DNA from 2 places in the Herminiimonas sp. NPDC097707 genome. Region 2 is predicted to be linked to the other one. Evidence: predicted binding sites of a transcription regulator. Region 2 holds the regulator's gene; the other holds the start of a gene.
The links. The regulator FliA, encoded in region 2, starts transcription of late flagellar genes. The targets are predictions, from matches to a motif close to CTAAAGTTTNNNNNNNNNNNGCCGNTA.
Positions count from the first base shown of each region.

Region 1 (7,287 bases), 550 kb from region 2:
TCTGCTTGGCACCAGTCATCGCGGTGTAAATCAGTCTATCCATTTCTTTCTCCTGTGATCAGTCGCATCAGCTTTGCAAACCAGCCGAGACGACTGCCATCACTGCCTGCATTAGCGCAAGTTCACCAGTGTCTGCAGAATCTGATCCTGCGTCTTGATGGTTTGTGCATTGGCCTGATAGACGCGTTGCGCCGTGATCATGTTGACCAGTTCGGCGGTCAGATCGACATTGGACTCTTCGACCCGCGACGACTGCACCGAACCCAAGCCGGTACTTTGAGGAGTCGCCGTCCTTGGGCGTCCAGACTCTGCCGTTTCTACCCATTGATTGTTACCAACGTTTTGCAAACCATTGGGATTCTCAAAATTCGTTAGTGCGACTTGACCCAATATATTGGACTGACCATTTGTATATCTACCGAGAATCATGCCGTCATTCGATACACTAAAGCTGGCCAGCATACCGGCTGCATAACCGTTAGGTAACTGTTTACTCACCCCAAAACTACCGGCAAACTGCTGAGAGCCTTTATGGTCTAGTGTGATACTTAACGGTGCTGCTCCAGTAGTAACTGCTATTGGAACAACGAGTGTAGAGGGGTTGGTTGTCAAAGCCCCGCCACTACCAAATGTCATCGTACCCAAGGCTACTGGCGCATTGGCTGGTGGCACTGCTGCTGGATCATATCCAATCGGCACATTATCGGCACTTGCAAACACGCTCCACTGATTAGCAGCAGTCTTGACGTAATAAGTACTCAAAATATGCGAGTTACCCTGGCTGTCATAAACCGGTACGGATGTAGAGTGAGTGTAAGTTGTAGAGTCACTATGATTAAAATCTGCCGCAGTCTTATCAGCTTCTCCGGAGTCCAGCTTTACAGATAAATCATAAGTAGTTGTGGCCTGTGGTGCCAAATCAGCTTTATTGATAATCAATGGGCTAGGACCAATCGAAGGGATGCCGTTTGCGTCCAGCAAGAATCCCGTCAGACGCCCACCTGATGCATTTTCAATGAACCCCTCTTTGCTTAAAGTAAATTGTCCGTTGCGGGTATAGGACGGCGCGCCATTGGTATCCATACGAAAAAAACCATTACCGTTGATCGCCATGTCCAAAGGATTATTGGACAGCGTGACATTACCCTGGCTGAACAATTGCGCCACCCTTGCAACCTGCGTACCGATACCGATCTGCGCAGCGCCGGAGCCGGTCAAGGTGCTGGCATAGATATCGGAAAACTGCACCTGGGACTGCTTGAAACCGACTGTACCCGAGTTAGCGACGTTATTGCCGATTGCTTCTAGACTTTTGGTAGCGGCATTCAATCCGCTCAAACCTTGTTGGAAACTCATGTATTTCTCCTGGGTTGGTTTGCCGCTGTATTAAAGATATTGACGAATATCGGAAAGATCGAGTGCGCCCAGTCCGGGTACATTCAGCTTCACGCCGTTTTGGCCGGTAGTCACGGTCGTCACCATCCCAAACTGCAGTTCGTTGGCCGTGACTGCCTTGCCAGCGACCAGCGCCGTTACAGCAAACGTATAAGTGCCCTCTTCCGCCTTGCTGCCATCCGCTTTTGTGCCATCCCACAGCAGCGGCACAGTGCCAGCATCTTGCTTGCCCAAGCTCAGCGTCTGCACCACGTTGCCGGCTGCATCCTTGATCACTACTTCCGCCGAATCGATCGCTTCCGGGAATTCAACGCCCATCAGTGCTTTATCTTCTGCCAGGCCGAGTTTGTTGCCCGGCGCCAGCACGCCATGACCAATCAGGTTGGCGGACTGCAGCGTTTGGCTGGACTGGTAGCTGCCAATCAGGGACTGCAGCGTTTCATTCATTTTGTCGATCCCGGTCACCGTCGACAATTGCGCCATTTGACTGGTTACCTGAGCGTTATCCATAGGATTCAGCGGATCCTGATTTTGCATCTGCGTAATCAACAGCTTCATGAAGCGATCCTGCGCTTCATCTACGCTGGATTTGGTCTTCGTCGCACTCGGATTCATCGCGTCGAGTACAGACTGCGGCAAGGTATTACTGATAGCGCTCATGATTATTCCTTTTATTGTTTACTGACCGAGCGTCAGCGTTTTCAGTAGCATCGTCTTGGCCGCATTCATGGTTTCGACATTGGTTTGATAGGAACGCGAGGCGGAAATCATGTTGACCATTTCTTCCACGACATTCACATTCGGCATCGCGACATGGCCGGTTTCATCGGCATTCGGATGTTTTGGATCGAACACCATTTTCAGCGGCGAAGCGTCTTCGACCACCTGCTTGACCTTGACGCCTGTGGATGTCGCACCCGCCATCGGCAGCGACTGAAATTCCACCTGTTTGGCGCGATAGGTCTTGCCATCGGCGCTGGTGGTGCTTTCGGCATTGGCGATATTGCTCGAGACCACATTGAGGCGCTGACTCTGCGCACTCATGGCCGAACCGGCAACGTTAAAGATATTAAATAGCGACATGATTATTGCCCCTGAATAGCGGTGAGCATTCCCCTGATTTTCGACGATGCCAGCGTGACGCTGACTTCATAGCGCATCGCGTTATCGGTAAACTGATTGCGCTGCACATCCATATCGACCGTGTTGCCGTCGATATTGCCCTGCTGCGTATTGCTGTATAACAGCGGCGCTCCGCCTATCGTCGCGTGCGTATTCGACGACAGATGTGCCGCAGTCGTCTTCACCAGAGCGGCCGGCGCTGTTGCGCCGCCGGCGCTCTTGGCTATCGCGCCTTGCAAGGCCTTGTTAAAATCGATGTCACGCGCCTTGAAGTTGGGCGTATCCGCATTGGCAATATTCGATGCCAGCAATTGCTGACGTTGCGCGCGCAGACTCAGTGCCGTCTCCTGAAAGCGCATCAAGTCATCAAGTTTTCCGATCATGTCGACCTCCGAAGTGCGCGTTCAGGAACTTCCCGTTCTGCGCCGATAATGGATTTGTATAGCGTGGATCATACGGAGCACACACCCGCTTCGATCAAACGATAAGAAGACAAAAATCCGTGCTATTCCCAGCTTTGCCGTAGCATCCAATCAGTACCATGGTCGTGCGATCAATCCATAGCCAGCCATGAGACACACTTTTAATTTTGTTATTGCCGCCCTCGCTCTCTCCGCGCAATGTGCTGTCGCGCAGGGTGTCGAGCCCGAAGCGCGTCAGGATCTGGGCGTACTGAAACAAACGGCCGAACAGTTTTTGCGCACGCAGGCTGCCGGCTTGCCGGGTGAAGTGCGGATAACGATGGGCTCTATAGATCCACGCACCAAATTGCCGGCATGCGTCGCACCGGAAGCATTCCTGCCCGCATCCAGCAAGGCCTGGGGCAAGACCAGCGTAGGCTTGCGTTGCAGCGCCCCATCCCGGTGGACCATTTATGTACAGGCAAAAGTACAGGTACACGGCGAATACATCGCCGCAGCTGCCCCGCTATCACAGGGACAAACCATAGGACAGGGCGACATTGCCACGCTCAAGGGCGACCTCACCACTTTGCCGGCCGGCGTCATCACCGATGCATCGCAGGCCATAGGCCGCACCGCAGCCACCATGGTGGCGCTGGGTGCGCCGCTGCGGCAGGATGCATTGCGCAACCAGCAGGCAATCCAGCAGGGACAGGCGGTGCGGGTGATCGTCAATGGCGCAGGCTTCAGCGTCTCCAGCGAAGCGCGCGCACTGAATAATGCAAATGAAGGCCAGTTAACCCAGGTCCGCACACCGGCAGGTCAGGTCATTAGCGGAATTGCAAAATTGGGCGGCGTCGTTGAATTAACGTATTAACAAGCTAGATTGAGAAACAAAATTTTACGTTTCACCAATTTAATATTAAAGTTTGGCCTAATAACGCCGTTAGTCCCATCAAGAGATAGGCGTTTTGCCGCAAACCAAACGGGGTGATGTCGTGAAAATTGATGACTCAAGCAAGAAAACCGCAGGCATAGGCGTCAATACGACGCAAACCCGCGCGGGCAAGGGAACTGAAAAAGCCGCAGGCGCCAGCAGCAGCAAGGCTCCGTCGGCCAATGTCACGCTGTCGACGCAAGTACAGGCGTTGACCAGCCAGGTTTCCAGTGCCAGCGCATTCGATACTAAAAAAGTGGAAGAGATCAAGGCAGCGATTGCCGGCGGTCAGTTCCAGGTCAACGCAGAACGCGTTGCAGATGGACTGATGGACACGGTAAAAGACCTGATCTCCGCCCGGAGAGGTTAATTTCAACATGGATTCGTTCGGTAGCAACCCTGCAGACAGCTTGAGTGAAGAACACAAAGCTGTACGCGCATTGACGGAATTGCTGCAACTAGAGCAGGAAAAGCTGATTGCCGCCGATATCGAAGCCATCGCCGCCTTGACCGAACCCAAGGCAAAAGCTGCGCTGCACATGGCCGAACTGGCCGCCAAACGACACGCACGCCTCGGAACAGCAGGTTTTGAAACAAACGAAGCGGGCATGCAAGCCTGGTTAGGCAGCCCTGCCGCTTCGGCTACTGCGAAGACATCCTGGCATGAACTGATTGCACTGGCGGAAGCCGGCAAGGAACTGAATCGCGTCAACGGAACGCTGCTCAACAAGCAGATAGTGCGTAATCAGAACGTGCTCAATATCCTGCAGCATGGCAGCGTGCAAGGCAACAATACCTACGGACCGGACGGTCAGACAGCAAGCAAGGCCATGAGCCGCCACATCGTCGCCGGCTGATTATTCATGTATTGACGGGTCCCACCCGTCGTGTCTGCACTCCGCAAAAAAATATGCCGCCAGTGATGGCGGCATATTTTTTTGCTTTCACTATCCGGCTTGAAGCATCTATCGGCGCGGCGCATAAATATCGCGTCCAGCCTCATCAATCTGGCGGCGCAATGCGCGCCGTTCGTCGGGCGACAAACGCGGATCGCGGCGCCCCTGATCCTGCCGCCCCGCATTACGATCTGCACCATAGTCGTCACGACGTTCGCGCGCCTGACGTTGGCCATTATCCCCACGCCTATCCTGATTGAAACGTTGACGAGAATCATCCTGCGTCACATATCCGAACGCATTCCCCTGGAAGCGTGACTGCGCATACGCTGTCGTTGTGCCGGCAAACGCTGCAAGCAGCACCATCACCAATCCCATTCTCTTCAATGTTATATTCATCATTGTCATCTTCCGCTGCGCTCCCGATGGACACGCCCCCTGTTGCAAACCATGTCCAAAGTTTATGCTGCTTTGCAGCCAGCCCTAAGTCCATTTCCGTAAAGGTTGTAACACTTTGTAATGCCTGCAATTCACCTTGTACCGAAAAGTCTTTCTGACGTTACCATAGCAAAATGAATACGACAAATGTACCCATGAAGGAACCAGGCCATTCGACCAATGCGCATCAAACCAAGGTGCTGGTGGTGGATGACGATTTGCGTTTGCGCGACTTGCTGCGTCGCTATCTGTCTGAACAAGGATTCAATGTAGTGACGGCAGAGAATGCGCAGGCGATGAACAAGCTCTGGCTGCGTGAACGCTACGACCTGCTGGTACTGGATCTGATGCTGCCGGGAGAAGACGGCCTGTCGATCTGCCGCCGTCTGCGCGGTGCCGGCGACAAGACGCCTATCATCATGCTGACCGCCAAAGGCGAAGATGTCGATCGTATCGTCGGTCTTGAAATGGGCGCCGACGATTACATTGCCAAACCTTTCAACCCGCGCGAACTGGTGGCGCGCATCAGCGCCGTGCTGCGTCGTGTCGGCCCCGATGAAGCGCCGGGTGCGCCGTCCGAAACGCCGCAATCATTTACCTTCGGCGAGTTTACGCTGGATCTCGGCACACGCACGCTGAAAAAAAATGACGAAACCGTACCACTGACCACTGGTGAATTTTCCGTCTTGAAGGTGTTTGCACGCCACGCCCGCCAACCGTTATCACGTGAAAAACTGATGGAACTGGCGCGTGGTCGCGAATATGAAGTATTCGATCGCAGCCTCGATGTACAGATTTCACGCCTGCGGAAATTGATCGAACCGGATCCATCCACGCCACTGTATATTCAAACCGTCTGGGGTCTCGGCTATGTCTTCATTCCAGAAGGCAAGCCGCGCTAATCTCTTTGCAACTGCGTGAAAAATCCACGGATGTCCATATCGTCAAATCGCCTGAACTGGATAAGAAGCGGTCTATTCTGGCGCACTTTTTTTCTGCTCGCCTTTCTGATTGCCGCCAGCATGGCTGCCTGGATCGCCAGCTATCGCGCGGTTGAAGAGACACCGCGCGCCAACCAAATCGCCGCACAAGTCATCTCCGTCGTTACCATTACACGTGCCGCTCTGACACACTCAGCGCCCGACTTGCGGCGCGAATTGCTGTTCGATCTTTCCAGCAATGAAGGCATACGCGTCTATCCGCTGGAAGACAGCGATCGCGTCGAACCTCCTATCGAAAACAGCGTGGTGCGCAGCATTCAGGAAAGCGTACGCGCTGCATTGGGCAAGGACACCCGTTTTGCCCGTACAGTCAACGATGTCGCCGGCTTCTGGGTCAGCTTCACCATTTCCGACGATGAGTACTGGCTGATGCTGGATCGCAGTCGGGTGGAAGCCAGTTTTGGCGCGCAATGGATAGGCTGGGGTGCGGCCACCCTGCTGTTATCGCTGCTGGGCGCACTGATGATTTCCGGCCTGATCAACCAGCCATTGGCGCGCCTCACCGCCGCCACCCGTGCGATTGCCAACGGACAGTGGCCCGCGCCCTTGCCGGAAAGCGGCCCGACTGAAATCCGTGAAGCCAATCACAGCTTCAATCAAATGGTCGATGACTTGAACCGGGTGGAGTCCGACCGCGCAGTGGTTCTCGCCGGTATTTCACACGATCTGCGCACCCCGCTCGCTCGCATGCAGCTGGAAGTGGAAATGGCGGGCCTGCAGGATGATGCGCGCAAAGGCATGCAATCCGATCTGGAACAGATGGACGCCATCATCGGCCAATTTCTGGATTATGCGAAGCCGGTAGACAGCAGCCATTTCAAATCCATCGACCTGACGGCGTTGCTATCGGAAGCGGCGCACGAAGCCGCCCGTCTGCCCGATGTGCAGGTGCACCCCGTCATTGAAGACAAGGTGATCGTCCTCGGGAATGCCATCGATATCAAACGCGTCGTCAATAACCTGGTTGAAAATGCGCGCCGCTACGGCAAGGCGATTGACGCCCATCATGTCGATATCGACATATGCTGCCGCATCGAGGGCGACAAAGTCATACTGGAAATCGCTGATCACGGCGCCGGCGTGCCGACAGAAGAGAT
Region 1 covers NZ_JBIWCI010000001.1:1,267,967-1,275,253, forward strand. Annotated here, with positions in the region: gene flgF (flagellar basal-body rod protein FlgF) at 1-43, opposite strand, end outside; gene flgE (flagellar hook protein FlgE) at 112-1,356, opposite strand; gene ACIQW9_RS06080 (flagellar hook assembly protein FlgD) at 1,387-2,055, opposite strand; gene flgC (flagellar basal body rod protein FlgC) at 2,074-2,478, opposite strand; gene flgB (flagellar basal body rod protein FlgB) at 2,481-2,900, opposite strand; gene flgA (flagellar basal body P-ring formation chaperone FlgA) at 3,088-3,795, shown strand; gene flgM (flagellar biosynthesis anti-sigma factor FlgM) at 3,917-4,225, shown strand; gene ACIQW9_RS06105 (flagella synthesis protein FlgN) at 4,266-4,712, shown strand; gene ACIQW9_RS06110 (hypothetical protein) at 4,821-5,150, opposite strand; gene ompR (two-component system response regulator OmpR) at 5,324-6,091, shown strand; gene ACIQW9_RS06120 (ATP-binding protein) at 6,122-7,287, shown strand, end outside.
Region 1: flgM (flagellar biosynthesis anti-sigma factor FlgM) is a predicted target of FliA. The motif match lies at 3,841-3,867, and genes of this name have one in related genera.

Region 2 (7,287 bases):
CACAGCCGGCACCGTTAGCCATTGCCTCCAGCGCACCGCTGCAAGCAGCAGCCAGCGAAATCAACAGCGCCGAACTGCACAGTGTGATGAGTGAAATCCGTTCCATGCGTGGCATGCTGGAAATGCAATTGGCTGAACTGGCATGGACCGACCAGCACAAACGCGAGCCGGCCAAATCCGGCGTATTGCGTGAAATGCTGGCAGCCGGATTCAGCGCCAGTCTGGCGCGTTATCTGACTGAAAGAATGCCGGCCGGCGCCAGCAAGCAGAGTGGCATGGATTGGATCAAGGCGATCCTGACGCGCAATCTGGCGACTATCGGCAATGAAAACGAAATCCTGGAAAAAGGCGGCGTCTACGCTCTGGTCGGTCCAACCGGTGTCGGCAAAACCACGACTACCGCGAAACTGGCGGCGCGTTGCGTGATGCGTCACGGTCCGGGAAAACTGGCCTTGATCACGACTGACGGTTATCGTATCGGCGGCTACGAGCAGTTGCGCATCTACGGCAAGATTCTCGGCGTGATGGTGCATTCGGTGAAAGATGAAGCCGACCTGCGCATCGCACTCGATGAGCTCAAGGGCAAGCATACGATATTGATCGATACGGTCGGCGTCAGTCAGCGTGACAAAATGGTGGCAGAACAGATCTCAATGTTGACGGGCGCAGGCAGCCAGGTCAAACGTCTGTTGTGCCTGAACGCCACCTCGACCGGAGAAACGCTCAATGAAGTTGTGCGTTCCTACATGGGCGATGGCTTGGCCGGTTGCATATTGACCAAACTTGATGAAGCTGCAACCATAGGTAGTGCACTAGATGTAGTCATCAGACAGAAATTAAACTTATACTACGTGGCGAATGGACAGCGCGTGCCGGAAGACCTGCATGTCGCGAACCAGCAATATCTGGTCGACCGTGCATTCAAACTCAAACGTGAGACAGCGCCATTCCAGTTCAATGATGCGGAAATTCCTTTGGTAATGGCAAATACAGCAAAAGCAATGAACGATAAAAGTCTGCGTGAGGTGATTCTTGGCTAGTTTTGAATGTGATCAGGCAGAAGGTTTGCGGCGCATGCTGGCCGGACCGAAGCCGCGCATTTTTACTTTTTTGTCCGCCACTTCGGTTGCCGATAAAAGTGCAATGCTGGTCAATTTGAGCGCCTCTCTTGCTTCCGGCGGCAGCGATGTCGTGCTGCTGGATGCCTGCGCATCGACAGCCGGCATCACGCGCCGCATGGGTGTCGATATGCAAGCGACCCTGCTGGATGTGGCACGTCAGCAGCGTGCCTTGAATCAGGTCGTGCAGTCCATGCCGCAGGGTTTTGGCCTTGCTTCGCTGACCAGTGGTTCAATCCATGCCGCCAGCCGCGATGCAGATCAGTTGCGTCGCCTGTCCAATGCATTCGGCGTGCTGGCAGCACAGTCCGATGTGCTGGTGGTGGATGCCGAGCTGGATAAGAATGACAATTTTCCGATTCCCGGTATGGCGAGCGGCGATATCGTGGTGCAGGTTTCTCCGGCTGCCGCATCGATCAAGGAAGCGTACTCGCTGATCAAGCGTCTCAACGCGCAACTGGGGCGCCGGCCATTCGGTATTCTGGTCACTGATGCCGATGAACGCGAAGCACACATCGTCTATCAAAACATGGCGCAGGCAGCCAGCCGCTATCTGGCCGTGCAGCTGCAGTTCATCGGCTCGATACCGTCCGACGATCACCTGACACGCGCCGCACGCCTGGGACGCGCAGTGATTGACGCCTTCCCGATGGCAGGCGCCTCGGTGGCATTTCGTCGTCTTGCAGAACGTTTTGCATTATCCGCCCATGGCGCCAAGTTCGGGGCCTGAGCAATGTACACGGCAGATGGAAGATCGGATAGGGACCACCTGGTAAGCCAACATGCGCCGCTGGTCAAGAAACTGGCGCATCAGATGAAAGCCAAGTTGCCGCCCAGCGTGGAAGTCGACGATCTGATTCAGGCCGGCATGATAGGGCTGCTCGATGCAGTCGGCCGCTACGAAGAAACGCATGGCGCGCAATTTGAAACCTACGCAGTGCAACGCATACGCGGCGCCATGCTGGACGAATTGCGCAGCAGCGACTGGATGCCGCGCAGCATGCGTCAAAACATGCGCAAGATCGAGGTGGCGATGAACAGCTTGCAGCAAAAGCTGGGTCGCCCACCGAATGAAAGTGAAGTCGCCAAGCAGCTCAAGTTATCGCTGGCCGATTATCAGGATTTGCTCAGCGATGGCGGCGGCCACCAACTGGTCTATTACGAAGATTTTCACGATAGCGAAGACAACGAGCATTTCCTCGATCGCTATTGCACGGACGAATCGCCCGATCCCTTGCAGAATTTGATGAATACCGGTTTCCGCTCAGCGGTGATCGCTGCTATCGAAGCCTTGCCGGAGCGCGAAAAAATCCTGATGAGTCTGTACTACGAACAGGAAATGAATCTGAAGGAAATCGGCGCCGTCATGGGCGTAACCGAATCCCGTGTGTCTCAACTACATAGCCAGGCCATCGCCAGGATGCGTGCAAACTTGAGGGAGAAGGCGTGGACTGGGGTAGCTTAATTGGTATCGTGCTTGCGCTCGGCGGCATACTTGCCGGGCAAATGCTGGAAGGCGGAAAACTCGGCTCTCTGGTACAGCCGGCGGCCTTCATTATCGTCATTGTCGGCACGATAGGTGCGGTGCTGCTGCAAAGCGGCTGGCACAACTTTGCGACCGGTCTGAAAATGGCCGGCCGCGTTTTTATGCCGCAGGACGATAATTACGCGAGCCTGATGCATGACGTCACCAACTGGAGCACAGTGGCGCGCCGTGAAGGCTTGCTGAGTCTGGAGCGCATGATCAAGGATGTCCACGATCCATTCGTCGCACACGGTTTGCGTCTGATTGTCGACGGTGTCGATCCGCATAAATTGCGCGAAGTGCTGGATATGGAAATCGGCGCGTATGAAACGCAGCAACGCCTGTCGATCAAGATATGGGAAGCAGCCGGCGGTTACGCACCTACCATCGGCATTCTGGGCGCCGTTCTGGGTTTGATCCATGTGATGGAAAACCTGTCGGATCCGTCCCGTCTTGGTAGCGGTATCGCCGTGGCTTTCGTGGCGACGATTTACGGTGTCGGTTTTGCCAATCTGGTGTTCCTGCCGATTTCCAGCAAACTCAAGGCCATCGTCAATCGCGATGTCTTCAAGCATGAAATGCTGGCCGATGCATTTGCCGGCATTGCCGCTGGTGACAATCCACGCTTGATCGAAGAGCGGATGAATATCTATCTGATGTAAGGCAACTTTGCTTCCATCATCGGCAGACTGAGCACACATGGCGCGTAGAAAACACGAAGAAGAACACGAAAATCATGAGCGTTGGCTGGTGTCTTATGCCGACTTCATTACCTTGCTGTTTGCCTTTTTCGTCGTCATGTATGCAATTTCTTCGGTCAACGAAGGTAAATACCGCATCCTGTCCAACTCGCTCGGCATTGCATTCAGCGGCATCACGCCCAAAGCGCCGGCGCTGAAAGATCCGGTTGAATCGAGCGCGCCCATATTACCGCTGCCCATGCCGGTACAATCGCAATCGCAGCGCGCCAATGATGCCGCCACCAAACGCGAAAAAGCCCGCATGACCAATATCGCACGCGATATCCTGAAGGCGATGGCGCCGCTGATCAGGGAAGGCAAAGTGCGCGTGACACAAACCAATCGTGGCGTCAGCGTCGAAATCAATGCCAGCGTGCTGTTTGCACCCGGCGAAGCCAAGCTCAGTGCACAATCCGAAAAAGCCTTGCGCGCCGTGGCGGAAGTCTTGAACAAGGTCGATAACGACATTCAGGTCGAAGGCCACACCGATAATGTCCCGATCAACAATGCGATGTTCCCGTCCAACTGGGAATTGTCCGCCGTGCGCGCCAGCAGCGTGGTGCGCCTGTTTCTCGACAGCGGGATGAATGAAAAACGCCTGGTCGCGATGGGCCACGGCGCCAATCAACCGGTCGACAGTAACGAGACGATGGACGGGCGCTTGCGTAATCGTCGCGTGCAACTGATGATTCTTTCTGGCTTGCCGGATGTCGTGACTGAAGTGCCTGTCACTGCGGAAGATTGATCAAGGTTCAAAGAAACGTTCCAGGCCGAAGCCGTGTTAAAGATTGGGCTGCTTGCCTGATCTTTTATTTTCTTCGCCAAAGTGCATAAAGTATTTGCGTGAGCGTCATATGTATCGTTTGAATCGGCGGTATATTCATCGCTACAAGAAATTGCCCTGAATCGGAAATTTCCCCTGATCTTGACGGTGACTCTGTTCATGCATAAGACATCTCGCTTTGCCCATTCCCACCTGCGCCTGACATCGATCGTCTTGACCGGTCTCATCGTCGGCATCGTTACGCCTGATTCCTGGCGGCTGGTGACGCGGTTTTTGGTTGGGTGGAATGTTGCGGTATGGGCGAATCTGTTGCAGATGGGGTGGGTGATGGCCACAGCCAATCGCGCACGGGTGAGGGAAATTGCGGGGCGCGAGGATGATGGTGCAGTGACGGTGCTGGGGATTTTGTCTATCGTGGCGACCTTGAGTCTGGTTGCGATCGTCCTTGAGTTGACGTCGGCAAAAGGCCTGTCCGGTGCGTTGAAATTTTCCCATTACGTGTTTACCGGCATGACGGTATTGGGTTCCTGGCTGTTGCTGGGAGCGATTTACACCTTTCATTACGCGCGCCTGTATTACCAATCACCAGCAAATCGGAGAGCATTGCGTTTCCCGGATGCGGAGCTCAATCCGGATTATTGGGACTTTCTATATTTTTCTTTTACGATCGCCGTGGCTGCGCAGACTTCTGATGTGACGGTGATGTCTCCCGGCATGCGCAAGGCAGTGCTGGCGCAGTCGGTGCTAAGTTTTCTATTCAACGTCGCTATCATCGGTTTGTCGATCAATATCGCAGCTGGCTTGATCGGAACTTGATTTCATCGTCCTACCGACAGGTTTTATTTACTCTTGCGCCGATGTGCCAGATGCGCGGTTAATTTCCCCAGTTGTTTGTAGAGTGCGCCATAGCGCCTGTTCCACATATTGACTGTGCGATATTGGGTGAGGACAGTCGCAACATCATTACGCGCAATTGGCCCTGTCAGTGCTTGCTCGGGACCGAGCTGCAAAACATTCTCGCTTGTTTCCCTTACCAGAGCAGCCATCATTTTCAAGGCAGTGTCTTCAGGTATGCCTGCCTTGCCGTAGGTTTGCACGGCAGTGTCCAGCAGCGTTACCAGATAGTTGGAAGCGAATACCGCTGCCGCGTGATACAGAACCTTTGCATCGCGATTAATGGGGACGAACTCTGCGCCGATTGCGGTGAATGCTGCGCTCAATACCTCGATTGCGCGCTGGTCGCCTTCCACGCCGCAGTAGGTGCCGGCAAAATCTGCAACGACCTTTGCAGGTGCGGCAAAGCTGCGTATCGGGTGAATGCTGGCGACGGCTGCGCCGCGTTCGCTGGCGCTGTGCAATACGGATGAGGAAAGGGCACCGCTACAGTGGAAGACGATGCTGTTTGCCGTCAGACAGTTGGTGCGTGCCAACGCTTCGCAGCAATTGATAATGCTGTCATCGGGTGCCGCGATGAGGAAAATATCGGCAGCATGCAGATCAGCATAGTCGCTCGCGACGTGTCCGGCGCCGACGAAAGCAGCGGCATGCGTGCCGCTTTGGCTGGAAGTGTTGAGTATGTCCTGAATCCGGACAGTGTGATGCTGCACCCACAAGCGCGCCAGCGTCTGGCCGACTTTGCCGCAACCGATGATGGAGAGTGTTTTCGGCTTGCTCATGGGTGTTTATCCTGCCGGTCAGTGATTGGCTTGTTCCAGCGCTTCCTGCTGTTCCAGCCATTCCGCCTCCAGTTGCGCAACTTCTTTCGTGTAGAAAGTCTGATCTGCCAGCAACTGCTTCAATTCCTTTTTCTTGGCGGCGTCGTATATTAGGGGATCGGCAAGGGCGGTTTCCACGACAGCTTTCTGTGCATTGCGTTTGGCGATCTGCTCTTCCAGTTTTTTGATTTTGAGTTCTATCGGTTTTTTGCGCGCTGCCAGTTTTTGGCGATCTTCCGCCTCCTGTTTTTTCTGCTCACGCTTGTCTACTGATGCTGCAGCGGGTGCGGCAGGTGCGATTACGCTGGCAGATTTTTCCTTGACGGCCGGTAGTGCGGCATTGCCGGCGGCGGCGTTCTTGGTGGCCAGTTTGGTCTTGAACAGCCAATCCTTGTAATCGTCCAGATCGCCGTCGAAGGGTTGCAGTTTGCCATCGGCGACGATGATGAATTCGTCGGTGGTGGCGCGCAACAAATGCCTGTCATGTGAGACAACCATCAACGTGCCTTCGAATTGCGCCAGCGCCATCGTCAGTGCTTCGCGTGTTTCCAGATCCAGATGGTTGGTCGGCTCATCGAGCAGCAAGAGGTTGGGGCGTTGCCAGACGATCAGTGCTAGCGCGAGACGTGCTTTTTCACCGCCGGAGAACGGGGCGATCTTGCTGGTGACCATGGCGCCGTTGAAGTTGAAGCTGCCGAGGAAGTTGCGCAGCTCCTGCTCACGGACATTCGGTGCGATATGCGCCAGATGCCATAAGGGCGATTCTTCATGACGCAGCATTTCCACCTGATGCTGGGCGAAGTAGCCGATAGCCAGTCCTTTGCCGAATTCCGATACGCCGCTCAGCGGTTGCAGTTCTGCTGCGATGGTTTTGATCAGTGTCGATTTGCCGGCGCCGTTGACACCGAGCAGGCCGATGCGCTGGCCGATCTGTAATGAGAAGTTGATGCCGGAAACAATTTTCTTTTCCGTGATCGAATAATCGGTTTCATTTTCGATGCGGTAACCGGCATCGACGTTCTCCATCACCAGCAAGGGATTCGGTGCAGCAGCCGGTTCGCGGAATTCGAATGAGAATTCAGCCGCAGCACGCAAGGGAGCGAGCTCTTCCATTTTCTCCAAGGCCTTCATCCGGCTTTGCGCCTGACGCGCCTTGCTGGCTTGCGCCTTGAAGCGGTTAATGAAGGACTCCAGATGAGCGCGTTGGCGGGTTTGTTTTTCCAGCGCGCTTTGCGCCAGGATCATTTGTGCTGCACGCTGACGCTCGAAGCCGGAGTAATTGCCCGAGTAACGCTTCAATTTACGTTCGTCGATATGCACGATGACGTTGACGACGGCATCCAGGAAATCTCTATCATGAGAGATGACGAGCAAAGTGCCGGGATAACGTTTGAGCCAGTCTTCC
Region 2 covers NZ_JBIWCI010000001.1:718,661-725,947, forward strand. Annotated here, with positions in the region: gene flhF (flagellar biosynthesis protein FlhF) at 1-1,040, shown strand, start outside; gene ACIQW9_RS03415 (MinD/ParA family protein) at 1,033-1,848, shown strand; gene ACIQW9_RS03420 (RNA polymerase sigma factor FliA) at 1,852-2,583, shown strand; gene ACIQW9_RS03425 (flagellar motor protein) at 2,565-3,305, shown strand; gene motD (flagellar motor protein MotD) at 3,343-4,128, shown strand; gene ACIQW9_RS03435 (DUF1345 domain-containing protein) at 4,327-4,983, shown strand; gene ACIQW9_RS03440 (Rossmann-like and DUF2520 domain-containing protein) at 5,007-5,843, opposite strand; gene ACIQW9_RS03445 (ATP-binding cassette domain-containing protein) at 5,862-7,287, opposite strand, start outside.